Regions from separate parts of the Pseudescherichia vulneris genome, predicted to be linked through region 1. Evidence: predicted binding sites of a transcription regulator. Region 1 holds the regulator's gene; each other region holds the start of a gene.
The links. Region 1 encodes PhoB, which activates phosphate uptake and scavenging genes when phosphate is short. Its sites were predicted from a motif close to CTGTCATAAAACTGNCNNAT; they were not measured.

Region 2: a site for PhoB is predicted at 8,056-8,075, ahead of glpT (glycerol-3-phosphate transporter). Genes of this name have one in related genera too.
Region 3: a site for PhoB is predicted at 1,972-1,991, ahead of kdgR (DNA-binding transcriptional regulator KdgR). Genes of this name have one in related genera too.

The regions. Positions count from the first base shown of each region.
Region 1 covers NZ_LR607338.1:1,886,216-1,895,901, reverse strand. The annotation lists gene malZ (maltodextrin glucosidase) at 1-1,013, opposite strand, end outside; gene proY (proline-specific permease ProY) at 1,068-2,426, opposite strand; gene brnQ (branched-chain amino acid transporter carrier protein BrnQ) at 2,499-3,818, opposite strand; gene phoR (phosphate regulon sensor histidine kinase PhoR) at 4,226-5,521, opposite strand; gene phoB (phosphate response regulator transcription factor PhoB) at 5,543-6,232, opposite strand; gene sbcD (exonuclease subunit SbcD) at 6,423-7,625, shown strand; partial or broken gene sbcC (exonuclease subunit SbcC) at 7,622-9,686, shown strand, end outside.
Region 2 covers NZ_LR607338.1:3,295,225-3,304,910, forward strand. The annotation lists gene elaB (stress response protein ElaB) at 1-149, shown strand, start outside; gene menD (2-succinyl-5-enolpyruvyl-6-hydroxy-3-cyclohexene-1-carboxylic-acid synthase) at 298-1,968, shown strand; partial or broken gene menH (2-succinyl-6-hydroxy-2,4-cyclohexadiene-1-carboxylate synthase) at 1,965-2,700, shown strand; gene menB (1,4-dihydroxy-2-naphthoyl-CoA synthase) at 2,714-3,571, shown strand; gene menC (o-succinylbenzoate synthase) at 3,571-4,533, shown strand; gene menE (o-succinylbenzoate--CoA ligase) at 4,530-5,900, shown strand; gene FN633_RS13785 (YfaZ family outer membrane protein) at 6,017-6,559, shown strand; gene FN633_RS13790 (nicotinamide mononucleotide deamidase-related protein YfaY) at 6,673-7,872, shown strand; gene glpT (glycerol-3-phosphate transporter) at 8,188-9,537, shown strand.
Region 3 covers NZ_LR607338.1:2,254,354-2,264,039, reverse strand. The annotation lists gene htpX (protease HtpX) at 1-492, shown strand, start outside; gene FN633_RS09650 (MFS transporter) at 535-1,905, opposite strand; gene kdgR (DNA-binding transcriptional regulator KdgR) at 2,083-2,874, shown strand; gene mgrB (PhoP/PhoQ regulatory lipoprotein MgrB) at 3,022-3,165, shown strand; gene FN633_RS09635 (YebO family protein) at 3,240-3,530, shown strand; gene FN633_RS09630 (MBL fold metallo-hydrolase) at 3,555-4,571, shown strand; partial or broken gene FN633_RS09625 (DUF2627 domain-containing protein) at 4,987-5,130, shown strand; gene cspE (transcription antiterminator/RNA stability regulator CspE) at 5,143-5,352, shown strand; gene ftsI (peptidoglycan glycosyltransferase FtsI) at 5,566-7,305, shown strand; gene rlmA (23S rRNA (guanine(745)-N(1))-methyltransferase) at 7,368-8,183, shown strand; gene mntP (manganese efflux pump MntP) at 8,180-8,746, opposite strand; yybP-ykoY riboswitch at 8,749-8,935, opposite strand; gene FN633_RS09600 (DUF986 family protein) at 9,133-9,591, opposite strand; gene FN633_RS09595 (PTS mannose transporter subunit IID) at 9,646-9,686, opposite strand, start outside.

The DNA of each region.
Region 1 (9,686 bases):
ACCACATCAAGCCGCCAGCCGTCCATGCTCCACGGCGCTTTCAGCCAGTGGCGTACAATGCTGTCCTCGCCGCCATATATCTCCTCTACCAGAGAGGGATCCTGATAGTCCAGCTTTGGCAGGCTCGGATAGCCCAGCCAGTCCAGCGCTCGTCCGTCAGCGGAGAAGCTGTACCACGACCGCCAGGGTGATGTTGGGTTATGGCAGGCGCCAGTAGTGCCGCGATTGTGGCGGTCAAACCAGGCGTGGGAGTCTCCGCTGTGGTTGAAGACGCCGTCCAGCAGCAGGCGGAATCCTTCCCGCCGGGTGTTCTCCCGCAGGCGCAGCAGCGCCCCATCGCCGCCGAACTGCGGATCGACGTGGCGATAGTCTTCGGTATCGTATTTATGCACGCTGGGGGCGGTAAAGACCGGGTTCAGGTAGAGCGCGGTGACGCCTAGCTTCTTTAGGTACGGCAGCTTTTCGCTGATGCCGTCGAGGTCCCCGCCGTAGAAGGTCGAGCCGCCAGCGTGGGCGGTGACAGGCTCATCCCAGTTGCGCAGCTCAATGTTCTGCCCGGCGGCGTGGTGATAGTAGAGGTTGTCCTGGCTGGACTCGCGCGGCAGGCTGCGGGCAAAGCGGTCGATGAAAATTTGATAGAAAACCTGATCGGCCACCCACTGCGGCCCGCTATCCGGTGCGTCAACGGCGAACTGCTCCAACCGGGCAGGAGGAAAGCGGCTAAAGCCCTGCGGGGTAAACCAGATCTGGCGGTCGTCCCACAGCAGCTTAAAGCTGTAGCGGCGGCGCGGCTGTCCGTTGGTTAAGTCGATCTCAGCCCGCCAGGCCGTAACGCCAGGCTTTGGCGCACTGCGCAGCGGATGCATGCGGATCGAGATCTCTTCGTTATCATGTTCTGCCCGCAGGGTTACCCGCAGCGGCAGCGCGTCTCCGGTCAGCCACAGGACAACCTGCAGCTTATCTTTGTTCTGTTTTACAAACGGTGCGACCGGAAGATGCCAGGCATTCAGCATAACTGCTCTCCTTTAGGTTAACCTGCCAGAGAACAGTATGCGATGTGCGGTGGTTTACGCCACTGCTTTTCGGCGTTTAAACATCCAGCCCACCAGCAGCAGAGCAATCCATGCAAAGCCGACGTAGAGCGAAATGCGGGTCTCAGGGTGGTAGCCAATCAGGGCGATGATAAAGACCAGGAACAGCACGCCGACAACCGTTGTAGGCACCCCGCCCGGCACCTTGAACTTCAGCGCCTTGATCTCTTCCGGCGACAGTCGACGACGGAACGCGATCTGCGACAGCAGGATCATAATCCATACCCAGACCGTAGCGAAGGTTGCCAGGGAGGCGATCACCAGGAAGATATTCTCCGGCATGATGTAGTTCAGCCAGGCGGCAAACAGCAGCGCCACGGTCATCACCAGCACCGTTACCCACGGGATGCCGCGGCGAGAGGTTTTAGCGAAAATCTGCGGGGCGCTACCCTGCTCCGCCATGCCGTGCAGCATACGTCCGACGCCAAACACGTCGCTGTTGATGGCTGAAAGCGAGGCGGTCAGCACCACAAAGTTAAGGATGCTGGCGGCAAAGGTGATCCCGAGATGCTGGAAGGTTAGCACGAACGGGCTGCCCTGGGTTCCCACCTGGTTCCACGGGTAGATCGACATGATGACAAACAGCGTGCCCACATAGAACACCAGAATACGCAGCGGTACAGAGTTGATAGCGCGCGGAATCGACTTCTCCGGCTCCTTAGCTTCACCGGCGGTGATGCCGATGATCTCAATGCCGCCATAGGCAAACATCACCATCTGTAACGCCATTACCGTGCCGAGCCAGCCGTTGCTAAAGAAGCCGCCATTGCTCCACAGGTTGTGGATGCCGGTAGGCTGTCCGCCGTTGCCGATGCCCCAGATGATGATGCCGAAACCAGCGGCAATCATAATAATGATGGTGGCAACTTTGAAAAACGAGAACCAAAACTCCAGCTCGCCGAAGACCCGAACGCTCATCAGGTTGACGGCGCAGATGATCATCACCACGCTCAGCACCCAGATCCAGTGCGGGACCGTTGGGAACCAGACGCCCATATAGATACCGAAGGCGGTGACGTCGGCGATAGCGACAATCAAAATTTCAAAGCAGTAGGTCCAGCCGGTGATATACCCCGCCAGCGGCCCGAGGTTTTCCTGAGCGTAGCGCGAAAACGAGCTGGCCGACGGGTTATGCACCGACATCTCGCCCAGAGCGCGCATAATAATATAGGCCGCCGCGCCGCCAATAATATAGGCCAGCAGCACGCTGGGACCTGCCATCTTGATGGCGTCTGCCGAGCCATAAAACAGCCCGGTACCAATCGCCGAGCCTAGCGCCATAAAGCGGATGTGCCGGGTGCTTAATCCCCGCTTTAGCTTGTTCGTACTTTCCATCGTTTCCACTGCCGTTTAAAAATAAAAAAACCACGGGATTGTAAGCCCCGTGGTTAAAGACGCAACCGTAGATTAATGTGCGTTGGATGTCACCTGACGTCCCGCGACGCGATCCCAGCAGATTGCCAGCACCGCCATTACTACGGTCGGCATCAACCATGCCAGACCCTGCTCTGCCAGCGGCAGACGCGTCGTCCAGGCCGGTAAGATACCGCCTAACGCCGACGCTTTGATACCGTCCATCACACCGAAGACCAGGCTAACAAACATGGCTGGCGCAATCACGCGGGACGAATTATGCCACCAGTTGCGGGTAAAGCTTAATACAACGAGTGCGATACAGGGCGGATAGATCGCCGTCAGCACCGGAATAGAGAGCTGGATCAGATGGCTCAGGCCGAGGTTAGAGACCACCATCGAGAAGCCGCCGAGGATAAACACCAGCGTACGGTAAGAGAGCGGCACGTACTGGGCGAAGAACTCGGCGCAGGCGCAGGTCAGGCCCACGGCGGTGACCAGGCACGCCAGGAAGATCAGCACTGCCAGCATCATGCTGCCTGCGCCGCCGAAGGTATGCTGCACGTAGGCGTGCAGGATAGCCGCACCGTTTGCCGACTGATCGACCAGCGAAGCGCTGTCGGAGCCGAGGCGGAACAGAGCCAGGTAGAGCAGGGTCAGGCCTACGCCCGCCATCACGCCAGCCAGCACGGTGTAACGGGTCAGCAGACGCGCATCGCTGACGCCGCGAGAGCGGGCCGCGTTGACGATCACGATACCGAATACCATCGCACCGAGGGTATCCATGGTCAGGTAGCCGTTAACAAACCCGTTGGAGAACGAGGCGTGCTCGTAGGCCTCCATCGCGTGGCTGATCGGGCCAGCAGGCCAGACGACGGCGGCCACCGAGAGCACCACCAGCGCGACAATCTTCATTGGCGCAAGGAAATTACCCACCGTATCCAGCAGCTTGCCCGGATAGAGCGACACCAGAATAACGATGGCAAAGTAGACCAGGCTGTAGATAAACAGCGGCATCGCGCCGTCGCCGGTCAGCGGAGCAATCCCCACTTCGAACGACACGGTCGCGGTACGCGGGGTCGCAAACAGCGGGCCGACGGCCAGGTAACAGACGGTGGCCAGCAGCACGCCAGCTACTTTGCCAATCGGCGCACTAAGGCTATCGACACCGCCACCCACTTTCGCCAGGGCGATGACCGTTAGCACCGGCAGACCAACTGCGGTGATCAGGAAACCAAAGGCCGCCGTCCAGACGTGTTCACCCGCCTGCAAACCGACCATTGGCGGAAAAATGATGTTACCCGCGCCGACGAACAGCGCGAATGTCATAAAGCCCAGAGCAACGATATCTCGTGGTTTTAAACGATGGGTCATATGTATTAACTGCCTGTGGATGTGGTGTTGAACGTGTTGAATTTTTCGCCAGTCCCTACGGGACAATACAGCGGCAATATCATTAGATTCCAGCGGGATATGCTTCCCACCGGGCGTGGCGAAGAATAGTTTTTCGATTTACCACGCAAATCCAGCCTGTCTGTCATCGACAGGGGCGCAATTTAAACGCTTATAACGTTTAAAGGCAAGATGGGATCGCAAAACCAGATGGTTATTGTAGGCTGGAGTGAATAACCAGCATAAAACGCTAATTATAAGAAAAACACACGGCTAAACATGCGAACAAAAAAGCAGCAACCACAGAAAAACACGTGCTGTGCTGAATGGTGCAAAGCTAACAGGCCGCATTTTGCGGCCTGTGGAAAGTTATAGTGACAGCGACGGCGCTATTCTGTGGTTTTGGCAATGAGCCTTTCCGGTAGCGTGAAGCTAAATCGGGTGCCTTTGCCCGGCTCGCTGGTAATTTCCAGACGGCTGTCGTGGTGGTTGACCGCATGCTTCACGATCGCCAGCCCTAACCCGCTGCCGCCGGTCTGGCGGGATCGTGCCTTATCGACGCGGTAGAAACGCTCGGTCAGGCGGGGAATATGCTCGGCGGCAATGCCCGGCCCGTTATCCTCAACGCTGAACTCTACGCCGCTCGCGACCCGCTGCCAGCTGACGATGATGTGCGTTGCGGGCGGCGTATGGTTTACCGCGTTATAGACCAGGTTAGAGATGGCACTGCGCATCTGCTCATCGCTGCCCAATACCTTCAGGGAAGGATCGACATGAAACTCAATGGTTTGCCGCTGCTGGCTGAGGGTCTGCGCTTCTCGCTCAACGACCCGCAGCATCATCGGCACATCAATGACTTCATTCAGGGTGTGAATCGGCGAGGCCTCAATTTTTGACAGGGTGAGTAACTGTTTGACCAGGCCTTCCATGCGGGAGGTCTGCTCACGCATGGTGTGCAGCGCCTTTTCCCGCGTTGCCCCGGCCATGGTCTGCTCCTGCATCATCTCCAGGTAGCCCTGCAATACCGTCAACGGCGTACGCAACTCATGGCTGACGTTGGCAAAAAAGTTGCGTCGTGCCCCCTCCAGCTGGTGCATCTGGGTGACGTCGCGGGCGACCATCAGCAGCTGCTGCTCGCTGTAGGGCATCACGCGGATCTCCAGATGACGTCCGTTGTTCAGCACCAGGTTAAGCGGTTTAGTAAACGCCTGCTGCTTCAGGTACTGGGTAAACTCAGGGTAGCGCAGCAGGTTGAGGATATTCTGGCCGTTATCGTCTGGCCAGCGTAGCCCCAGCAGCTGCTGGGCAAGGCCGTTACACCAGAAGATCACCCCCTCTTCGGTGGTGAGCACCACTGCATCCGGTAGCGACTCCGCGCCGCTGCGAAAGCGTTTGATCAGGCTGCCCAGCTCGCGACGGCGCTTTTTGTTGCGCAGCTGCATCTGATGCAGACCGTAGAGCAGCGGCTCCCAGCTGCCGTGTCCCGGAGGCGGGGTCATACTGCGGTCAACCCACAGCCACCAGGAGAGCTGGAGCAGATTCCAGAAGTGCCAGATCAGTAATCCGGTGACCGAGGCCAGCAAAAACCACGGCAGATAGCCAAACGTTGCTCCAAGCACCAGGGCCGGGATACAGCTTAAAAACAGCTCTAAGACCAGCCTTTTCCATGACAGCCGTTCCAGCACGCGTCACACTCCAGTCAATGATTAGAAACGGGTCGAAAAACGGTAACCCGTGCCGCGAACGGTCTGCACCATACGGTCATGGCCGCTCAGCTCCAGCGCTTTACGCAGGCGGCGAATATGCACGTCCACCGTGCGATCCTCAACGTAAACGTTGGTTCCCCAGACGTGGTTCAGCAGCTGCTCGCGGCTATAGACCCGCTCCGGGTGAGTCATAAAGAAGTGCAGGAGCTTGAACTCGGTCGGCCCCATGTCGAGGGGGTTTTCGCCGGTCATAACCCGGTGTGAGGTGGGATCGAGGCTCAGGCCCTGCATCTCAATCACCTCTTCCACCGCCATCGGCGAGATTCGGCGCATCACGGCTTTGATACGCGCCACCAGCTCCTTCGGCGAGAAGGGTTTGGTGATGTAGTCGTCCGCCCCGGTCTCCAGGCCACGGACGCGATCTTCCTCTTCGCCGCGCGCGGTAAGCATCATAACAGGAATGTCCCGGGTCATGTTTTCGCGCTTTAGGTGCTTGATGAACTGAATGCCCGAGCCGCCGGGCAGCATCCAGTCGAGCAGGATAAGATCGGGCCACGGCTCGTTGAGCTGGTTCACCGCACTGTCATAATCTTCCGCTTCAACAGGCTGGAAGCCGTTTTGCTCAAGCACGAAGCAGACCATCTCCCGAATGGGGGCCTCATCCTCTACGACCAGAATACGTCTCGCCATGATTTGCCCTATATAGTTGTAATCAATATGTTGCGTGGCATTATGCGTCAGTTTTATGACAGATTTATGAAAAGCATGAAGGCAGTATGAACCTGAACGCGTGCAGATGACATCCGCAAGACGATCGCCGCTTTCCCGCTGTGCCTAAACGTTTATAATCCGCCTTACGCTTTTTTGCCATGGAACCGATATGCGCATCCTTCACACCTCTGACTGGCATCTCGGCCAAAACTTTTACAGCAAGAGCCGGGCCGCTGAACATGCCGCCTTTCTGGACTGGCTGCTGGAGACGGCACAGGCCCAACAGGTTGATGCCATTATCGTTGCCGGCGATATCTTTGATACCGGTGCGCCCCCCAGCTACGCGCGCGAACTCTACTACCGCTTTGTGGTTCAGCTCCAGCAAACCGGCTGTCACCTGGTGGTGCTGGCGGGTAACCACGACTCGGTGGCGACCCTGAACGAATCCCGGGAGATCCTGGCCTTTCTGCACACCACCGTGGTGGCCGCGGCGGGCTGCGCACCATTCATTCTTAAGCATCGCGACGGCACGCCGGGCGCGGTGTTCTGCCCGGTGCCGTTTTTACGCCCGCGCGACATCGTTACCAGCCAGGCGGGCCTCTCCGGCAGCGAGAAGCAGCAGCATCTGCTGGCGGCGATCACCGACTACTATCAGCAGCAGTATCAGCAGGCCTGCGACCTGCGCGGTGACGCGCCGCTGCCGATTATCGCCAGCGGCCACCTGACCACCGTCGGGGCCAGCAAAAGCGACGCGGTGCGCGACATCTATATTGGCACTCTGGACGCCTTCCCGGCGCAGAACTTTCCTCCGGTGGATTACATTGCCCTCGGGCATATTCATCGTCCGCAGGTCATTGGCGGGCAGCAGCATATCCGCTACTGCGGCTCACCTATTGCTCTCAGCTTCGACGAAACCGGCAAGGCGAAAAGCGTTAACCTGGTGACCTTCGCCGACGGCAGGCTGGCGGACGTTACGCTCCTGACCGTGCCGGTAACTCAGCAGCTGGCGGTGATCAAAGGCGATCTTGCCGCCATTGGCCAGCAGCTTGAGCAGTGGCGCGGATCCCCCGCTTCGCCGCCGGTGTGGCTCGATATTGAAATCACTACCGACGACTGGCTGACGGACATGCAGCGCCGGATCCAGGCCATGACCGAGGATCTGCCGGTTGAGGTGCTGCTGGTACGCCGCAGCCGCGAGCAGCGTCAGCGAATGATGGCGGGCGAGCTGCGGGAAACCCTCAGCGAGCTGCGCGTGGAGGAGGTTTTCGAGCGTCGCCTGGCGCTGGAAGAGCCTGACGACGCACAGGGCCAGCGGGTTCGCACCCTCTTTAGCGCCACCGTGGAAGCGCTGACCCAGGAGCAAGACGCATGAAAATTCTTACCCTGCGCCTGAAGAACATTAACTCCCTGAAGGGAGAGTGGAAGATTGATTTTACCGCCGAGCCGTTTGCCAGCAACGGCCTGTTCGCGATCACTGGCCCCACCGGCGCGGGAAAAACCACCCTGCTGGATGCTATCTGCCTGGCGCTCTATCACGAGACGCCGCGCCTGAGCAACGTGTCGCAGTCGCAGAACGACCTGATGACCCGCGACACCGCCGAGTGCCTGGCCGAAGTGGAGTTTGAGGTAAAAGGCGTGGCCTACCGCGCCTTCTGGAGCCAGAACCGCGCCCGCAGCCAGGCCGGGGGAAATCTCCAGGTACCCCGCGTCGAACTGGCGCTGTGCGCCGACGGCAAAATTCTCGCCGATAAGGTGAAAGATAAGCTGGAGCTTACCGCCACCCTGACGGGGCTGGACTATGGCCGCTTTACCCGCTCGATGCTGCTCTCCCAGGGGCAGTTTGCCGCCTTCCTGAATGCCAAACCGAAAGAGCGAGCCGAGCTGCTGGAAGAGCTGACCGGTACCGAGATCTACGGCCAGATCTCGGCGATGGTATTTGAAAAACACAAGGCGGCGCGCGGCGAGCTGGAGCAGCGTCAGGCCCAGGCCGAGGGCATCCAGCTGCTGAGTACCGAGCAGATGCAGACCCTGAATGAAAGTTTGCGGGTGCTTACTGACCAGGAGCAGACGCTGGTCGCTACCCAGCAGCGCGAGCAGACCTTGCTTCACTGGCTGACGCGCGGCGACGAACTGCATGCCGACGCGGGCCGGGCACAGACAGCGCTGAATAGCGCCCAGCTGGCATTGGAGACCGCCCGTCCACAGCTTGCCGCGCTGGAGCAGGCTCGCCCCGCCCAGCAGCTGCGGCCGATATGGCAGAGTTTACAGGAGCAGATCCGCACTCACGTCCAGACCCAGCGTCAGGCCGATGAAGTGAATACTCGCTTACAACAGCAGCTGAGCAAGCGCAGCCGCATTCGCGCCGCCGCCGACGCGCAGATGAGCGCGCTACAGCAGGAACAGAAAACGCTGGCCGACTGGCTGAACGCCCACGAACGCTGGCAGCGTTGGCAGAGCGAGCTCACCGGCTGGCGGGCCAACTTTGCTCAGCAGACCGAAGAGAAGAAGCACACCCTGACGCTCAGCGCACGCCGGGAAAAGCTTCAGCAGCAGTTGACGGCATTGAATGCGCCTGAGCTGGATCTGAGTGCCGAGGCGTTGCAGCAGGCAATAGCCGATCTCGCTCAACAGCGCCCGCTGCGCCAGCGCCTGAACGTGCTGCACGCCAGCTTTGCTCCTCTTCAGCAGCGTATCAAGCAGCTGCAAAAAACGCTGGCCGAGAGCGACGCGGAGCAGACCGCTCTCAACCAGACCCTGACCGAGCGGCGTCAGGCGTATAAAGAGAAGAATGCACTGCTGGCCGAGGTGAAAACGATTTGCGCCCTGGAAGAGCGGATCAAAGGGCTGGAGGCCGAGCGCGAACGCCTGCGGGCCGGCGAGCCCTGCCCGCTTTGCGGATCGACAGCCCACCCGGCGGTCGCGGAGTACCAGTCGATGACCGTAGATGCCAACCAGGCCCGGCGCGATGCTCTGGAGCGCGAGGTTAAGCAGCTGGCGGAGAGCGGCGCAGCCCTGCGCGGGCAATTGGATGCGCTGGTGAAGCAGAGCGAGAGGGATCGCCTCGCCGCCGAGGCCGAAGCGCAAAACGATGTGGCGCTAAGCCAGCAGTGGCGCGAGCTGTGTACCGCGCTCAATATCACGCTGACGCCCGAGGATGACGTCAGCGGCTGGCTGCAGGCCGAAGAGACTCGCGAGCAGCAGCTCTACCGGTTCAGCCAGCGGCTGGCGCTGGAGGAGCAGCTCAACGAGCTCCAGCAGCAGGCGGCGCACGCCCAGCAGACCATCGACTCTCGCCGCAAGACGCTGGCAGAGAGTCTGACCCAGCTCGGGCTGACCCTGCCCGCAGAGGGGGAAGAGTCAGCCTGGTTTGCCGCCCGCGAGGAGGAGTCTCGCCGCTGGCAGCAGAGCCAGACCCAGACTGCTGCGCTCCAGG
Region 2 (9,686 bases), 1.4 Mb from region 1:
ACCGCGTTAGCCAGGCATCTGACACGTATTACGTGCGTGCTAAGCAGGTGGCATACCGTGCGGACGATTACGTGCGTGAAAAACCGTGGCAGGGCGTAGGCATCGGTGCCGCCGCTGGCCTGGTGTTAGGGCTGCTGCTGCGTCGCTAATGCTGTAACGCGCTGCCCTACGCGGGCGCTGTCTTAAGGACAGCGCCCGCTGTTTTTTCTCTCTTCTGCACGCCTTATCGATTTACATCAAAAATCCCGCCTCTCCATCTCCGTATACTTGTCCCTATTCTTGATACCGGACAAACTCATGTCAGCAAGCTCATTCAACCGGCGCTGGGCGGAAGTTATCCTCGAAACGCTGGCGCGCCATGGCATCAGACACATTTGCATCGCGCCAGGCTCCCGCTCGACGCCGCTTACCCTGGCGGCTGCGCAAAATAATGCGTTTATTCACCACACCCATTTCGACGAGCGCGGGCTGGGGCATCTGGCGCTCGGGTTGGCGAAGGCAAGCCAGCAGCCGGTAGCCGTGATTGTCACCTCCGGAACGGCGGTAGCGAACCTCTACCCAGCGCTGATTGAGGCCGGGCTGACCGGTGAGAAGCTGATCCTGCTCACCGCCGATCGTCCCCCGGAGCTTATCGACTGCGGCGCAAACCAGGCGATCCGCCAGCCGGGCATGTTTGCCTCGCATCCGGCACAGACTATCGCCCTGCCACGCCCTGCCCAGGAGATCCCGGCCCGCTGGCTGGTCTCTACGCTGGATAACGCCCTTGGAACGCTGCACGGCGGGGCAATACACATCAACTGTCCCTTTGCCGAGCCGCTCTACGGCGAGCTGAATGATACTGGCCTTGAGTGGCAGCGCGCGCTGGGCAGCTGGTGGCAGAGCGATCGCCCCTGGCTGCGAGAGGATATTCGTCGTGAGAGCGAGAAGCAGCGCGACTGGTTCTTCTGGCGACAGAAGCGCGGGGTTGTGGTGGCCGGGCGGATGAGTGCCACCGAGGGCAAACGGGTGGCAGAGTGGGCCCAGATGCTGGGCTGGCCGCTGATTAGCGACGTCCTCTCTCAGACCGGTCAGCCGCTGCCCTGCGCCGATCTGTGGCTGGGCAACGCCAGCGCGGTGAGCGAGCTGGCTCAGGCCCAGATTGTCATCCAGTTGGGTAGTAGCCTGACCGGAAAACGACTCTTGCAGTGGCAGGCAACCTGCACACCGGATGAGTATTGGCTGGTGGATAACATTGCAGGCCGCCTCGATCCTGCGCACCATCGCGGACGGCGGCTGCTATCCGGCGTAGGCGAGTGGCTGGCGCTGCATCCGGCCGAGAAGCGTCATCCGTGGTATACGGCGATCCCCCATCTGGCCGATCGGGCGTGGCAGGCCGCTGCGGCCCGGCGTGAAACCTTTGGCGAAGCGCAGCTGGCGCACCGTCTGGCGGAGTTTCTGCCGGAGCAGGGGCAGCTCTTTCTGGGCAATAGCCTGGTCGTGCGCCTGGTGGATGCCCTTGGGCAGCTGCCTGCGGGCTATCCGGTCTACAGCAATCGCGGAGCCAGCGGCATTGACGGCCTGCTCTCTACCGCCGCTGGCGTGCAGCGCGCCACCGCAAGGCCGACTCTGGCGCTGGTGGGCGATCTCTCTGCGCTCTACGATCTCAACGCACTGGCGCTGCTGCGCCGGGTCTCCGCGCCCTTTGTGCTGATTGTGGTGAACAACAATGGCGGTCAGATCTTCTCCCTGCTGCCGACTCCGCAGGAAGAGCGGGAGCAATTTTACCTTATGCCGCAGAATGTCAACTTTGACCATGCGGCAGCGATGTTCGACCTGGCCTACCATCGCCCTGAAAGCTGGGCCGAGCTGGAGGTAGCGCTGGCCGGAGCATGGCGCGCGCCGCAGGCGACCCTTATCGAGCTGGTGGTCGATCCCCAGAAGGGGGCGCAAACCTTACAGCAGCTCCTCGCCCAGGTCAGCCAGCTATGATCCTGCACGCGGTGGCGAAAGCGGGCGAAGCCGAGCTGCCCTGGCTGGTATTTCTGCACGGTTTCTCAGGCCGTGGCGAGGAGTGGACGGCGGTGGGGGAGCGTCTCTCCCGCCACTCCCAGCTCTATATCGATCTCCCCGGTCATGGTGGTTCTTCGGCTGTCTACGCCCGCGATTTTAATGAGGTATGTTCACAGCTGCACGCTACGCTTATTAGTTACAACATACTTAAATACTGGCTGGTGGGGTACTCCCTCGGCGGCCGCATCGCTATGTACTATAAAGGGATTAGTTGTAGAAGGCAGTCATCCAGGGCTCACCTCTGCCACAGCCCGCGAGGCACGCTGGCTCTCTGATACCCGCTGGGCACAGCGCTTTCGCCATGAACCACTGACCGACGTTTTTAACGACTGGTATCGACAGCCGGTATTTGCCAGCCTGAGCGCTGACCAGCGGCGCGAGCTGGTGGCAATAAGATGCGACAACAGCGGCGAGGCGCTGGCCGCCATGCTCGAAGCCACCTCTCTGGCGGTACAGCCCGATCTGCGTCCGGCGCTGCGCCGGGGCGACTTTCCCTTTTACTACCTGTGTGGCGAATACGACCCCAAATTCCGTGCCCTCGGTGCAGAGCTTGCGGCGTCTTGCCTGTTGATTAACGACGCCGGGCACAACGCCCACCGGGAGAATCCCGGCGGGACGGCGGCCTGCCTGGCGCACATTTTGCGTTACTGATTAAGGAACTCTGATGATCTATCCCGATGAATCCATGCTTTACGCGCCGGTTGAGTGGCAGGACTGCTCCAAAGGCTACAGCGACATTCGCTACCATAAATCCACGGACGGCATCGCCAAAATCACCATTAACCGTCCGCAGGTGCGTAATGCGTTTCGCCCTCTGACGGTGAAAGAGATGCTCCAGGCGCTGGCGGACGCCCGCTACGACGATGCGGTCGGGGTGATTATCCTCACTGGAGAAGGTGAAAAAGCCTTCTGCGCGGGGGGAGACCAGAAGGTGCGCGGTGACTACGGCGGCTATCAGGATGACTCCGGCGTACACCACCTTAACGTGCTCGACTTCCAGCGTCAGATCCGCACCTGCCCGAAACCGGTGGTGGCGATGGTGGCGGGCTACGCCATTGGCGGCGGCCACGTCCTGCATATGATGTGCGATCTGACCGTAGCGGCGGAAAATGCGGTATTCGGCCAGACCGGTCCCAAGGTTGGCTCTTTTGACGGCGGCTGGGGGGCGGCCTATATGGCCCGCATCGTTGGGCAGAAAAAAGCGCGTGAAATCTGGTTCCTTTGCCGTCAGTACGACGCCCAGCAGGCATTGGATATGGGGCTGGTCAACACCGTGGTGCCGGTGGCCGAGCTTGAAAAAGAGACTGTACGCTGGTGTCGGGAGATGCTGCAAAATAGCCCGATGGCCTTGCGCTGTCTGAAGGCGGCGCTCAACGCCGACTGTGACGGCCAGGCGGGTCTGCAGGAGCTGGCGGGCAACGCCACGATGCTCTTCTACATGACCGAAGAGGGGCAGGAGGGGCGCAACGCCTTCAACGAGAAGCGTCAGCCGGACTTTAGCAAATTTAAACGGAACCCGTAATGCGTCAGGCACAGGTTTACCGCTGGCAGATCCCGATGGACGCGGGGGTAGTGCTGCGCGAGCGTCGGCTTAAAACCCGTGAGGGACTCTATCTCTGCCTGCGTGACGGCAGCCGGGAAGGGTGGGGCGAGATTGCTCCGCTGCCGGGCTTCAGCCATGAAACTCGCGATGAGGCGCAGGCCGAGCTAATGGCCTGGGCTGACCGCTGGCTACAGGGTGCAGAGACGCTCCCGGAGATGCCGTCGGTGGCCTTTGGCGTGAGCTGTGCCCTGGCGGAGCTGGCCGGAACCTTACCTGAGGCAGCGGACTATCGCGCCGCGCCGCTCTGCACTGGCGATCCTGACGACCTGATACTTCAGCTTGCTGCCATGCCCGGCGAGAAAGTCGCAAAGGTCAAAGTGGGCCTCTATGAGGCGGTACGTGACGGCATGGTGGTTAATCTCCTGCTGGAAGCGGTGCCCGATCTCCAGCTGCGGCTGGACGCCAATCGCGCCTGGATCCCGCAAAAGGCGCAGCAGTTTGCGAAGTATGTCCATCCGGACTATCGATCACGCATTGCCTTTCTTGAGGAGCCGTGCCGAACCCGTGCCGACTCGTTAGCCTTTGCCCAGGAGACGGGGATCGCCATCGCCTGGGATGAGAGCCTGCGCGACGCTGATTTTGACTTTACCGCCGAGGTGGGCGTAAAAGCAGTAGTGATCAAGCCTACGCTCACCGGCGCGCTGGAGAGGGTACGCGAGCAGGTGCAGGCAGCCCATGCGCTGGGCATGACGGCGGTGATCAGCTCCTCTATCGAGTCAAGCCTCGGTCTGACCCAGCTGGCGCGGATTGCCGCCTGGCTGACGCCGCAGACTATACCGGGCCTCGACACGCTAGGACTGATGCAGGTTCAGCAGGTTCGCCGCTGGCCGGGCAGTACCTTGCCGTGCCTTGATATTGCCGCCTTGGAGCCGTTGCGATGACCTTTGCCGATTGGCCGTGGCGTCACTGGCGCGAGCAGCGGGGTGACGCCGCCGCCGTGCGTTTGAATCATGAAACCCTCAGCTGGCGCATGCTCTGTACGCGTATCGATACCCTGGCGGCAGGCTTTGCCCGGCAACACGTCCAGCCGGGGAATGGGGTGCTGCTGCGCGCCGGTAACTCACCGCAAACGCTGCTGGCCTGGCTGGCGCTGCTCCAGTGCGGCGCACGGGTATTGCACATTAATCCCCAGCTGCCTGAGGCGCTGCTGGCGGTGCTGCTGCCGTCGCTTTCGTTACAACATACTTTGAGCGTTGATAACAACTGGCGCGGCATCGGGCTTCCGACGCTGGCAATGCGTGACGCAGAGGGCGAGGATGCAGCCTGCTGGCAGCCGCAGCGGCTGGTTTCCATGACGCTCACCTCCGGTTCAACCGGCCTGCCCAAGGCGGCGGTACACACCGCTGCCGCGCACCTGGCCAGCGCACATGGCGTGCTGTCTCTGCTGCCTTACGGCTCGGAAAATGATTGGCTGCTCTCCCTGCCGCTGTTTCACGTCTCCGGACAGGGCATTTTATGGCGCTGGCTGCTGGCTGGCGGGCGGCTGACGGTTCGCGATAAGCAGCCGCTGGCCCAGGCGCTGGCAGGCTGTACTCACGCCTCGCTGGTACCGACCCAGCTCTGGCGGCTGCTGGAGGAGAACGCCAGCGTGAACCTGAAAGCGGTTTTGCTGGGCGGCGCGGCTATTCCGGTGGCGCTTACCCAGCGGGCCAGCGCGCGAGGGATCCGTACCTGGTGCGGCTACGGGTTGACAGAGTTCGCCTCCACGGTGTGTGCAAAAACCGCCGACGGTGAGCCGGATGTCGGTCAGCCGCTGCCGGGGCGTGAAGTACGGATCGTCAACGGCGAAGTGTGGCTGCGCGGCGAGAGCATGGCCGCAGGCTACTGGCGGCACGGGGAGCTTATCCCGCTGGTCAATGATGAAGGTTGGTTTGCTACTCGCGATCGCGGCGTGCTGAGCAACGGACGGCTGAGCATACTCGGACGCATGGATAATCTCTTCTTTAGCGGCGGAGAGGGGATCCAGCCGGAGGCGGTGGAGCGGGTAATTGAGGCCCATCCCTGCGTGCAGCAGGCTTTTGTAGTCCCGCTGGCCGACCCCGAATTTGGCCAACGCCCGGTTGCCGTGGTGACGTGCGACAGCGGGTTTGCTATCGACTCGCTGGGGGCGTGGGTCAACGGCAAGCTTGCCCGCTTCCAGCAGCCGGTGCACTGGCTAGCCCTGCCTGAGAGCCTAAACGCAGGGGGGATCAAAATCTCCCGCCGATCGCTGATCGACTGGGTTCAGCAGACGCTGCGCGGCGGATAGCGCTTCCCCTGCGCCGCTAAACCGTGTAAAACACTTTTCGCCCATCTGCTGGCATGAAAGGCTTGTACACTGTGCCGGTTTTGGGCGTTTTACATTTTTTAGTATGGAAAAGGGCAATGGATAAAAGAATTTTGTGGGGAGTGGCCAGCCTGATGCTGGTATCGGCATCGGCCAGCGCGCTGAGCCTTAGCGGTCAGGCAGGGGAACACTACACTAACCTGGCGGCCGGATTTGGCACCGAAACCAGCGGCCTGGCGCTGAGCGGCAACTGGACGCACAGCGATGACGACGGCGACGCTGCCGGTCTGGGGCTGGGTCTTAACCTTCCGCTCGGGCCGCTGCTGGCGACCGTTGGCGGTAAAGGCATTTATACCAATCCGAACGACGGTGACGAAGGCTATGCCGCAGCGGTTGGCGGCGGCCTGCAGTGGCCGATCGGCGACAGCTTCCGCCTGTTTGGTGAGTACTACTACTCTCCGGACTCGCTCTCCAGCGGTATCGACAGCTATCAGGAAGCTAACGCTGGCGCACGCTTGACCATCATGCGTCCGCTGAGCATTGAAGCTGGCTATCGTTATCTGAACCTGGCGGGTAAAGACGGCAACCGCGACAACGCGCTTGCTGATGGCCCCTACGTTGGGGTGAACGCCAGCTTCTAATCCTCCGGCGCGGTACTCTGCCGCGCCTTTTCTCCTGCTGGATCCTGCCGCTATTTGCTTCCCCATGCGTTATAGTACTCCGACAACAGTTAAGGAAGAGTACGGAGATCACGATGATAAACGTGGAAATGCTGTCTACCGGGGATGAAGTCCTGCATGGTCAGATTGTGGATACTAACGCCGCCTGGCTTGCCGATCTGTTTTTCACCGAAGGGTTGCCGCTGACGCGCCGCAATACCGTGGGCGACAGCCTTAACGATCTGGTTGCCATTCTGCGCGAACGCAGCGAGCACGCCGATATCTTAATCGTTAACGGTGGCCTGGGGCCGACCAGCGACGATCTCAGTGCGCTGGCAGCCGCTACCGCAGCGGGCGAAGAACTGGTACTGCATGAAGCGTGGCTCAGCCACATGGAGCGCTTCTTCACCGAGCGCGGGCGCGTGATGGCACCCAGCAACCGCAAGCAGGCGGAGATCCCAGCCAGCGCGGAGCTGATCGATAACCCGGTGGGCACCGCCTGCGGCTTTGCCGTCAAGCTTAACCGCTGCCTGATGTTCTTTACGCCGGGCGTACCCTCTGAATTTAAGGTAATGGTGCAGCAGGAGATCCTGCCGCGTCTGCGGGAGCGCTTTAGCCTGCCGTTGCCGCCAGTCTGCCTGCGCCTGACCACCTTTGGCCGCTCCGAGAGCGATCTGGCCCAGAGCCTGGATCACCTTCAGCTACCGGAAGGGGTGGTGATGGGCTACCGCTCATCCATGCCGATCATCGAGCTGAAGCTGACCGGCCCGGCAGAGCAGCGTGAAGCCATGGAGGCGCTGTGGCCAGAGGTGCAGCGCGTTGCGGGCGAGAGCCTGATCTTTGAAGGCACCCAAGGGCTACCGGCGCTGCTGGCAGAGAAGATGCGTGAGCAGCAGCTGAGCCTGACCGTTAGCGAGCAGTTCACCAGCGGCCTGCTGGCGCTGCAACTCTCCCGTGCGTCTGCTCCGCTGCTGGCGAGCGAGGTACTACCGTTCCAGGCCGACACGCTGGAGCAGACCGCGCGCTGGGCCACTGAGCAGCGCAACCGCCACCTGGCCGGGCTGGCCCTGAGCGTCGGCGGGCTGGACGAGGAGCACATTAACTTTGCCCTCGCTACGCCGCAGGGTACTCACGCGCTGCGAGTGAAATTCAGCACCGGACGCCACGGCGTGGCCATCCGTCAGGAAGTGTGTGCCATGATGGCCCTGAACATACTGCGCCGCTGGCTAAGCGGTAAAGATGTCGCCAGCGATCACGGCTGGGTGAGCGTGGTCGATTCCCTGTTTGTAGCGTGATCCGCTTCTGCCTGTAGCATTCCAGGATGTTCACCGCCTTTGTCGGTGGACATCTTAACACTCCCGTACGTCCCCCTCCTTTATGTTCGTTTTCTTATCATTTAATCCTTTCTAATCTGTTTTTTGATTCATTTCGCTCGATATTGCGATATTATGCGCTTTTTTGCGCTTTTTTGCGCATTTTTGTCATATTTCTGTAACAATCTGTGCGTGGATTCACAGTAACAATTGCCGATATTTCTTAACATCGTCGGCCTCGCTGAAGTGGTGAGGCACGTTAACCCTACACATTTAATACTTGGCCACGGAGGCTACATGCTCAGTATCTTTAAACCAGCGCCACATCAGGCGCGCCTGGGAAAGGCAGAGATTGATCCGCTCTACCGTCGTTTGCGCTGGCAAATCTTTATCGGCATCTTCTTTGGCTACGCGGCGTACTATCTGGTGCGTAAAAACTTCGCCCTCGCGATGCCCTATCTGGTAGAGCAGGGTTTCTCCCGCGGCGATCTCGGATTCGCGCTGTCGGGCATTTCCATTGCCTACGGTTTCTCCAAGTTCATTATGGGCTCGGTATCGGATCGCTCTAATCCACGCGTTTTCCTGCCTGCCGGGCTGATCCTGGCGGCGGCGGTGATGCTGTTCATGGGCTTCGTGCCGTGGGCGACATCGAGCATTGCCGTCATGTTCGTACTGCTCTTCTTATGCGGCTGGTTCCAGGGGATGGGGTGGCCACCGTGTGGTCGCACCATGGTGCACTGGTGGTCGCAGAAAGAGCGCGGCGGCATTGTCTCGGTGTGGAACTGCGCGCATAACGTGGGCGGCGGTATTCCGCCTCTGCTGTTCCTGCTAGGAATGGCCTGGTTCAACGACTGGAAAGCCGCACTCTATATGCCAGCGTTCGGTGCGATTGTGGTGGCAATTATTGCCTTTGCGCTGATGCGTGATACGCCGCAGTCTCAGGGGCTGCCGCCCATTGAAGAGTACAAGAATGACTATCCGGATGATTACAGCGAGCAGCACGAAGAGGAGCTGACCGCTAAACAGATCTTCATGAAGTATGTCCTGCCCAACAGGCTGCTGTGGTACATCGCGATAGCCAACGTCTTTGTCTATCTGCTGCGCTACGGCATCCTCGACTGGTCGCCGACCTACCTGCGTGAGGTGAAACACTTTGCGCTGGATAAATCCTCGTGGGCCTACTTCCTGTATGAATATGCGGGGATCCCGGGCACCCTGCTGTGCGGCTGGATGTCGGATAAGGTGTTCAAAGGCAACCGTGGTGCGACGGGCGTGTTCTTTATGACGCTGGTGACCATTGCTACCGTGGTGTACTGGCTTAACCCGCCGGGCAACCCGGGCGTGGATATGGCCTGCATGATTGTTATCGGCTTCCTCATCTATGGTCCGGTCATGCTGATTGGTCTGCATGCCCTGGAGCTGGCCCCGAAAAAAGCGGCTGGCACCGCAGCGGGCTTTACCGGCCTGTTTGGTTATCTGGGCGGTTCGGTGGCGGCGAGCGCCATCGTGGGCTATACCGTTGACTTCTTCGGCTGGGACGGCGGCTTTATGGTGATGATCGGCGGAAGCGTGCTGGCCGTACTGCTACTGATTGTGGTGATGTTCGGTGAGAGGCGGCACCATACGGAAGTGCTGGCGCGTCGTTAATAAGCAATAAACAGAAAAGGGCCGCAAGGCCCTTTTTTTATGCCCCGGAAACAGGTAAGGTTCACGTAGCATTTACTTCTTATAAATCATGTAAAATCAATACATTATGTTGATGATCCGCGCGACGATCCTGGATGACCCAGTGCGAC
Region 3 (9,686 bases), 370 kb from region 1:
GACGAAGCCGAAGCGGTTATTGCTCACGAAATCAGCCATATCGCGAACGGTGACATGGTGACCATGACCCTGATCCAGGGCGTGGTGAACACCTTCGTTATCTTTATCTCGCGTATCCTGGCGCAGATCGCCGCCGGTTTTATGGGTGGCAACCGCGACGAAGGCGAAGAGAGCAACGGCAACCCGCTGATCTACTTTGCCGTGTCGATGGTGCTGGAGCTGGTGTTTGGTATTCTGGCGAGCATTATCACCATGTGGTTCTCGCGTCACCGTGAATTCCATGCCGATGCCGGATCGGCGAAGCTGGTGGGTCGTGAGAAGATGATTGCCGCCCTGCAGCGTCTGAAAACCAGCTACGAGCCGCAGGAAGCCAGCACGATGATGGCTTTCTGCATCAACGGGAAATCCAAATCCTTGAGCGAGCTGTTTATGAGCCACCCGCCGCTGGATAAGCGTATTGAAGCCCTGCGTAGCGGTGAGTACCTGAAGTAACTTGTGGTTTAAATAAAAAGCGCGTCAAATGACGCGCTTTTTTTATGCCTGCGGTTTCTGCGTCATCCGCAGTCCACTGATGGCGGCGGCAACGGCGGCTAATACCGCCGCGAACAGCAGCGCAACATGCGTCGCGTGATCGGTGAAAAGATTAAACATCAACGCCACCATCGCGGCCCCGATGCTCTGTCCGAGCAGGCGCGCGGTGCCGAGCATGCCGCTGGCTCCGCCGCTGCGCTGGCGCGGGGCGGCGGTAATAATGGTGTGGTTATTGGGCGACTGGAACAGCCCGAAGCCCGCTCCGCAGAGCATCATCCGCCAGATGATATCCATATCCGACGGTGCCGCTGGGAGAAGCGCCAGCGCCAGCAGCCCCGCAGCCATTACCGCCAATCCCACCGCACCCAGCAGGCCCGCGTGAACCCGCTCAATCAGATACCCCGCCAGCGGGGCCATCACCATAGTTGCCAGCGGCCACGGCGTCAGCAGTAGCCCGGTCTCCACTTCACTGCGGCCCAGCACGCTTTGCATAAAGAAGGGCAGAGAGACCAGGGCCAGCATCTGGGCGCAGAATGAGCAGATCGAGGTGCAGATAGAGAGCGAAAAGAGCGGAATGCGCAGCAGATCCACCGGCAGCAGCGGCACGGGCAGCCCAAGCTGGCGGCGAATAAAGAAGTAACCGATCACCAGCATGGCCGCTACCTCCGCAGCGATAAGCGTTAGCGACTGTCCCTGGGCAAAGCCGCCCAGCGCCAGGATGAGCAGGCCAAAGGTGAGGGCGTTCATCACCGCGCTGGGCAGATCGAAGCGCGTGGTGCTGCGGCGCGGCGGGTTGGCAGGCAGATAGCGCATCGCCAGCAACAAGGAGACGATCCCCAGCGGCACGTTGATCAAAAACAGCCACTGCCACGAACCCACGGCGAGGATCGCGGCGGCAATGGTGGGGCCCGCCGCCGAGGAGACTGCCACAACAAAGGAGTTGATGCCCATCCCCCGGCCCAGGCTGCGCTGAGGGTAGATGAGGCGAATCAGCGCCGTGTTAACGCTCATCAGTGCCGCGCCGCCGAAGCCCTGCGCGATACGCGCCAGGGTGAGCATAGTGAGCGAGTCGGAGAGAGCGCAGAGAAACGAGGTGACGGTAAAGAACGCCAGCCCGCACTGATAAACGCGTCGATAGCCAAACATATCTCCCAGAAATGCAAAGGAGAGCAGGGAGATCACAATGGCAATCTGGTAGGCGTTCACCACCCAGATCGAACTTGCCGGGGAGACGTGCAGATCGCTGGCGATAGTTGGCAGCGCCACGTTAGTGATGACGCCATCCAGCACCGCCATGGCAATACCGATGATGATCGTCAGTATCGCCCCGTAGCGCTGCGGTATCGGCAGCCCTTCTGTAAAAGATTTATCCATGGGATTTATATGATTAAGCTGAAATTATTATCGTGAGAACGATTTTACCAGCCAGGCGCTGTTTTTATATCGCAGATTTGTAACGAAGTTAACAAACTGCCATTGCGGGCGACCCGCGACGAAATTATAATAAAAACCTATTCTAAATTTTATAAAACACTCGCGATGAGGTGATTAATGGCAATCGCAGATTTGGACAAGCAGCCAGATTCTGTCTCTTCAGTACTGAAGGTCTTTGGCATTCTGCAGGCGCTCGGGGAAGAGCGGGAAATTGGCATTACTGAACTGTCTCAGCGTGTGATGATGTCAAAAAGCACCGTGTATCGCTTTTTGCAGACGATGAAATCCCTTGGCTACGTGGCCCAGGAGGGGGAGTCTGAGAAGTACTCCCTGACGCTTAAGCTCTTTGAACTCGGCGCACGTGCGCTGCAAAACGTTGATTTAATTCGCAGCGCCGATATCCAGATGCGTGAGCTGTCGCGTCTGAGCAAAGAGACGGTGCACCTTGGCGCGCTGGATGAAGACAGCATTGTCTACATCCATAAAATCGACTCCATGTACAATCTGCGCATGTACTCCCGTATTGGTCGCCGCAACCCGCTCTACAGCACCGCCATCGGTAAAGTGCTGCTGGCCTGGCGCGATCGCGAGGAAGTTAAACAGATCCTCGAAGGCGTTGAATATAAGCGCAGCACCGATCGCACCATCACTACTACCGACGATCTGCTGCCGGTGCTCGATACCGTTCGCGAGCAGGGTTACGGCGAAGACAACGAAGAGCAGGAAGAGGGGCTGCGCTGCATTGGCGTGCCGGTCTTTGACCGCTTTGGCGTGGTCATCGCTGGCCTGAGCATCTCCTTCCCAACGCTGCGCTTCTCTGAAGAGCGTCTGCATGAGTATGTTGAGATGCTGCATACCGCAGCACGTAAGATCTCCGAGCAGATGGGCTACAACGACTATCCGTTCTGATACCAGACGCCGCGCCAGACGCGGCGTTTTCATCTCTGCTACCTCCTTGACAGTAGTTTCCTGAAGGGTCAAATAGCGCTACAGTTAGCTCCGGTTTAAGATGCCGGGAGTAACCTGTTTGCATAAAACGTTGATTCGGAGAGAAGAGTGAGAAAGTTTCGGTGGCTGCTTGTGATTGCCATCCTGGTAATTTGCCTGATGCTCTGGACCCAGATGCTCAATGTGATGTGCGATCAGGACGTACAGTTTTTCAGCGGTATTTGCGTTATCAATAAATTTATCCCCTGGTAGCGGCATTTTTGCTTCGAATCATTCCCTTCCTTAATGCCAGTGGTAAGATAGCGCGTCAACATTGAGGTGGTGTAATGAACGAAGTACTGAATTCGGGCGCGTTCAATCTTGCGTCCCTGGTAATTTCTTTGGTGGTGCTGGTCGTTGGGCTGGTGCTGTGGTTTTTTGTGAACCGGGCCAGCTCTCGTGCTAACGAGCAAATTGAACTGCTTGAGGCGCTGCTGGATCAGCAAAAACGACAGAACGTGCTGCTGCGTCGCCTCTGCGATGCCAACGCGCCGGAAAAAGCCGAGCCGGAAGTAAAAGCGGCGGCAACGGTGCAAACCGACGGCGACGATTTTATCCGCCTGGTGGCTGAACGCTAAATGCGTTGGAAGGGGTGGTGAGTGATGGCATGGAAAAATCCCTGGTATAATCCAGCCCTGACTCACCATACGCCCACCGGGTTTCGTAATCTGACCCCCGGAGGGCATCAGCCCGGTGACGTTGAGCGCTGGCAAAAAGAGCGCCGCGCCGCCGGGCTGCCGCATCCTCCCGAGGGTGGCTATGACACTTTTCTTCAGCAGTGGTGGCAGCGCGCCGAAATAGGCGGCAGCGAGGATGGGGTGTGGTGGCTGGGCCATGCCAGCATGCTGCTCCGTCTGGACGGCTGTTATCTGCTGGCGGATCCGCTCTTCTTTAATCGTGCCTCCCCGGTACGCTTTACCGGGCCGCAGCGCAAAAGTCCCGCGCCGCTGAACGTTAGCGATCTGCCCGCGCTGGATGCCATCCTCATTTCGCATAACCACTACGATCATCTCGATACCCGCACCATCCGCGCCCTATTAAAACGCTTTCCAGACGTCACGCTGTTTGTTCCGCTTGGGCTGGGCCGCTGGTGCCGCCGCCACGGCGTGCGCCACGTTGTTGAACTTGACTGGTGGCAGAGCTTTACCTTTCAGGGAATGACCCTAAGCGCCGTACCTGCCCAGCACTGGAGCATGCGTACGCCATGGGACAGGGATCGTTCACTCTGGTGCGGTTGGGTGGTAGAGTCGCGAGCGCATCGCTTCTGGTTTGCCGGAGACACTGGCTACACGCCAGACCTGCTGGCCATTCCCGAGCGGCTGGGCCGACCCGATTCCGCTGCGCTACCGGTCGGTGCCTATGCCCCACGCTGGTTCATGTCCGTACATCATATGGATCCGCAGCATGCGGTGTCGCTCTGGCAGCAGATCGGTGAGCCGCTGGCGTTTCCTATCCACTGGGGTGTCTTTGAGCTGGCGGATGAAGCGGTAGACGAGCCAGCCCGGGAGCTGGCAGCGGTATTAAGCGAGACGGTAACGCAAACGGATAACTTCAGGATCCTGAAAATAGGTGGGTATTTATCTCTCGATGCCCGGACTATTAAACAGGCAGCGGAGTAGCCTGAAGGGGTTATATAAACGCTATTATTTTTAGCGAAACGTTTTTATTGCTTTGAATTGATGCAGTGTCATTAAACTTTCATTATTTTGGTGCAGGGGATGCACTAATTGAGCAACAATTATTCGGTGGTCAACTTATTCATTTCTGATTACCGGGCAAAGACGTTTACACTCACCCATTCTCATGATTTTTCAGTAAGCTATTGCACAAAAATTGCTAACGACATGCTCTATTTAGCCATCGTAAAGTCCAGGCTGGACGAAACGACATCACTGCGCTAGGTTAGCTGCACACCTGTTGTTCTGCTTGCCGCTGAAATTGTGCGACAGATCCAGACATCATTAAAAATGGCTTGCCATAATTAACGTTGTATGTGATAACACGGTGTAGGTTAAACGAGGTACAGTTCTGTTTATGTGTGGCATTATCAGTAAAGAAGTTCTGAGTAAACACGTTGTCGTTGAATACTGCTTCTCTGCCGAACCTTATTTAGTGCCTCATGCAGTAATGTCTCTGTTTCATCTCGGTCAATGCCTGCGGGCTAAGAAAACACTCTAAGGAATTTTGCAAATGGCAAAGATTAAAGGTCAAGTTAAGTGGTTCAACGAGTCTAAAGGCTTTGGTTTCATTACTCCTGCTGACGGCAGCAAAGACGTGTTCGTACACTTCTCTGCAATCCAGGGTAACGGCTTCAAGACTCTGGCTGAAGGCCAGAACGTTGAGTTCGAAATTCAGGACGGCCAGAAAGGCCCAGCAGCGGTTAACGTTACTGCTATCTGATTTTCCTCCACTGCTTGAGCGCGATTAGCGCATCAATGTCAGCGTAAAAGCCTCGCCACGTGCGGGGCTTTTTAATGCTTGTTTTTCAAAATGTTACTGTAAGACCCTCCATTCTTCTTTTGTTGCAAAGCCATACCGTTATTAGCACACTTTTTTCCCTTTCTGGTGTTGTTTCCTGTCAAATCAGCGGGTTAATCCGTTTCAGGAGCCAAGGTGAAAAAAAATCCTCTTTCCAGCAACTATACCCCTCTACGTTTTGCCTTGCTCTGCGTGGCCATTATCTGTGCGCTGGGCCTGCTGCTGGGCCGAACGGCCTGGCTGCAGGTCGTCTCGCCGGAAAAGCTGGTCAAGGAGGAGGATATGCGCTCAATCCGGGAAGAGAAGATAGTCCCGCCCCGGGGAATGATCGTCGATCGCAACGGGCTTCCACTGGCGGTGAGCGTGCCGGTCAGTGCGATCTGGGCCGATCCTAAAGTCATTAACAGCAGCGGTGGGGTAAGTGTGAACTCACGCTGGCAGGCGCTGGCCAGCGCCCTGCATATGCCGCTGAGCGAGATTGCCGAACGCATCCGGCGTAACCCGCATTCCCGTTTTATCTACCTTGCCCGCCAGCTCGATCCGCAGCAGGCAAAATGGATTGATAACCTTAATTTGCCGGGCATCAATTTGCAGGAGGAGTCGCGCCGCTTTTATCCCAGCGGGCACGTCGCCGCTAACCTGATTGGCTTTACCAACGTGGACGGGCAGGGGATCGAGGGCGTTGAGAAGAGTTTTAACGCCCAGCTGATCGGCAAGCCCGGTCTGCGGCGGGTGCGCAAAGATCGCCACGGACACGTCATCGAAAATATGACTGAAACGCCTGTCGTCCCTGCGCACACGCTGATGTTAAGCATCGATAAGCGCCTGCAGACCCTCACCGAGGACGCGCTGGATAATGCCGTTAGCTGGAATAAAGCCGAATCCGGCGCGGCGGTGCTGGTGCGTATCCAGACCGGCGAAATCCTGGCCATGGCCAGCTACCCTGATTTCAACCCCAACAACCGCAGCGGTGCGACTCTCGATGACTTTCGCAACCGCGCCATCAGCGATACGTTTGAACCCGGCTCAACGGTGAAGCCGATGGTGCTGATGGCGGCGCTTAAAGAGGGCATCGTTCGGCCGGATAGCGTGGTCGACACCCATCCCTATACCCTCGACGGTCACCGCATTCGCGACGTGGGATACTATCCGGAGCTGACCCTCACCGGCATCCTGCAAAAATCGAGCGATACCGGCGTGTCGCACCTGTCGCTGGCAATGCCGATCCAGCGCCTGCTGGATACCTATAAAGCGTTTGGCTTTGGTACGTCAACGGGACTGGGGCTGACCGGGGAGAGCAGCGGCGTCCTGCCGGTACGTAAATACTGGGGCCAGCTCGATCGCGCCACCTTTTCGTTTGGCTATGGCCTCATGGTCACGCCCCTACAGCTGGCCCACGTCTATGCCACCATTGGCAGCTATGGCCTGGCGCGTCCGCTCTCCATCACCCGCGTCGATCCGCCGGTCGTTGGGAAACAAGTCATGCCGCAGGAGATTGTGCATGAGGTCGAACACATGATGGAGAGCGTGGCCCTGCCGGGCGGGGGGGGAACTAAAGCCGCCGTGCGCGACTACCGCGTGGCGGTGAAAACCGGCACCGCCAAGAAGATCGACGAGAACGGCAAATACGTTGATAAGTACGTGGCCTATACCGCTGGCGTTGCTCCTGCCAGCGCGCCTAAATATGCTCTGGCGGTGGTAATAAACGATCCGCAAAACGGCGCTTACTATGGCGGAGCAGTATCAGCTCCGGTATTTAGCGAAATTATGGGTAGCGTACTGCGGGCAGAAAACGTCCCGCCTGACGGGATGGCTCCCGACTCAAGCCATTTGGTGGTGCTGAATTCCCCCGGCGGTGCCGATCCGCTGCGTTAAGACATTTCCCGCAGAGGCAATTGGCGTTACACTTTCGCCCTTTCTCTCTGCCCGGAGTTGTTATGTCCTTCACCTGTCCGCTATGCCACGCACCGCTGCTGCGTACCGATAAAACCTACGTCTGCCCGCAGCGGCACCAGTTTGATATAGCGAAAGAGGGATACGTCAACCTGCTGCCGGTGCAGCACAAGCGTTCACGCGATCCGGGCGACAGTGCAGAGATGATGCAGGCCCGCCGCGTTTTTCTCGACGCCGGGCACTACCTGCCGCTGCGCCAGACGCTAAGCGATCTGCTGGATGCGCGCCTGCCGGAGAAGGCCGAGGCGCTGCTGGATATTGGCTGTGGCGAGGGGTACTACACCCACGCCTTCGCCGATATCGCCCGTCAGTACGGGGCCCAGACCTTTGGTCTCGACGTCTCCCGGGCGGCGGTTCGTGCGGCGGCGAAGCGCTATCCGCAGGCGATGTTCTGCGTAGCCTCCAGTCACCGCCTGCCGTTTGAGGCGCAAACGCTCGACGCCGTGGTGCGCATCTATGCACCCTGTAAAGCGGAGGAGCTGGCGCGGGTAGTGAAACCGGGAGGATGGGTGATTACCGCCGCGCCGGGGCCACGGCATCTGGTGGAGCTGAAAGGGCTGATCTATGACGAGGTGCAGCTGCATGCTCCACAGAGCGAGCAGCTGGCCGGGTTTACGCTGCGGGAGCAGCATTCGCCAGGCTACAGAATGACGCTAAGCGGCACCGAAGCCGTGGCGCTGTTGCAGATGACGCCGTTTGCCTGGCGGGCAAAGCCGCAGGTGTGGCAGGCGCTACAGGAGATGACCCAGTTCAGCTGCGAGGCGGATTTCAGCATTCAGTGCTGGCAGCGCGACGCTTAAGGGGCGAAGTGGCTCCAGAGGATCTGGATGCCGATGCCGATCAGCACTACGCCACCGAGGATCTCGGCCCGTTTGCCCAGCAGCGGGCCGATAAACTTGCCGATCATCATACCGAGGGTGGACATAATCAGGGTGGCGCAGCCGATGGCGAGCGCGGTGGTGATAATATTGACCTGCAGGAATGCCAGACCGACGCCGACGGCCATGGCGTCCAGGCTGGTGGCGATGGCGGTCGTGACCAGCAGCCAGAAGCTGTGGCGGCGCAGTGGAGTAGGATCTTCATCAGGCTGGCAGCGCAGCCCCTCCAGCACCATTCGGCCACCTAAAAATACCAGCAGCAAGAAGGCAATCCAGTGGTTCCACTCCAGTACAAACTGGCTGGCAAGCATGCCTAAGCCCCAGCCTAGCAGCGGGGTCAGCGTCTCAATGAAGCCGAAGATCAAGCCGGTACGCAGGGCGTCAGAAAATTTGGGTTTGTGCAGTGTCGCACCTTTACCAATAGAGGCGGCAAAGGCATCCATCGACATGCCAAAAGCGAGCAGCAGGGTAGCGGATAGGTTCATACAAGCGTCCTGACCGGGAAATCCATATGACACATCACTGCCCCCAGTAATCAGCAGTTGATGCGTCTATGGTCTCGCCTGACCGAAAAGCTTCAGCTATTCGATCCGTACGTGCCACGTTTTGCAACGAGTATGTTGACACGCACATTTCCGGGAACAGGAAATTGGCTACTCCCCAACGACGGGCGCAACCTTAACATATTTTGATAAACTAAAACAATAACCGAAGTTCATTATTTCGCGGTGCTATTGATAACGATTTTCATTTGGCTGGAAGGGTAAAAATAACGTTAAAAAAGATGATGAATTGCAGGGGTAATAATATAGCCATGGCTATGTTTCAGGGTGTTTGTATATCAAAAACATAGTCATGGCTATATTTTAACTTACTGAGTTTTAACCATAATTCTGTAGATTTTTTCCAGATCGTCGATATTTCGTACACGGATCAACAGACGTCGCTGCTCTAATTGCACTACCAGCACGCCATCTTCCGATAGCTGCATCGCATTAATACGCCCATATTCAATCCAGATATTCGCGAAGAAAAACCCATTTTCTTTGAAGATGATTTTTGGGGCACGGATCCAGAAAAGATATATAGCCACCAGCGCCAGCATAGATAATAGCCACGTGGTTAAAATAGCACCATGATGAGTGACGTTATTATAGATAAGAATAGCCAGCAGGCCGGTGAAGATCACGCTGTCGGCGCGGCTGCGGCGCAGCAGGGGAGCGGTGAGCAGCGTAGCACCGTGGCGGCGCGGCATAATAAACTCGTCATAGATAGCGTAAGCCAGCAGCCCAGCCACGCACAGCACCAGCACGTAGTCCGTTAACGACATTCATCCTCCAGAAATAAAAACCGGGGGCAGTGCCCCCGGCGTAACATCTACCGCTTACAGGCCGAGCAGGCCCACGGCGTAGCCCGCAATACCGA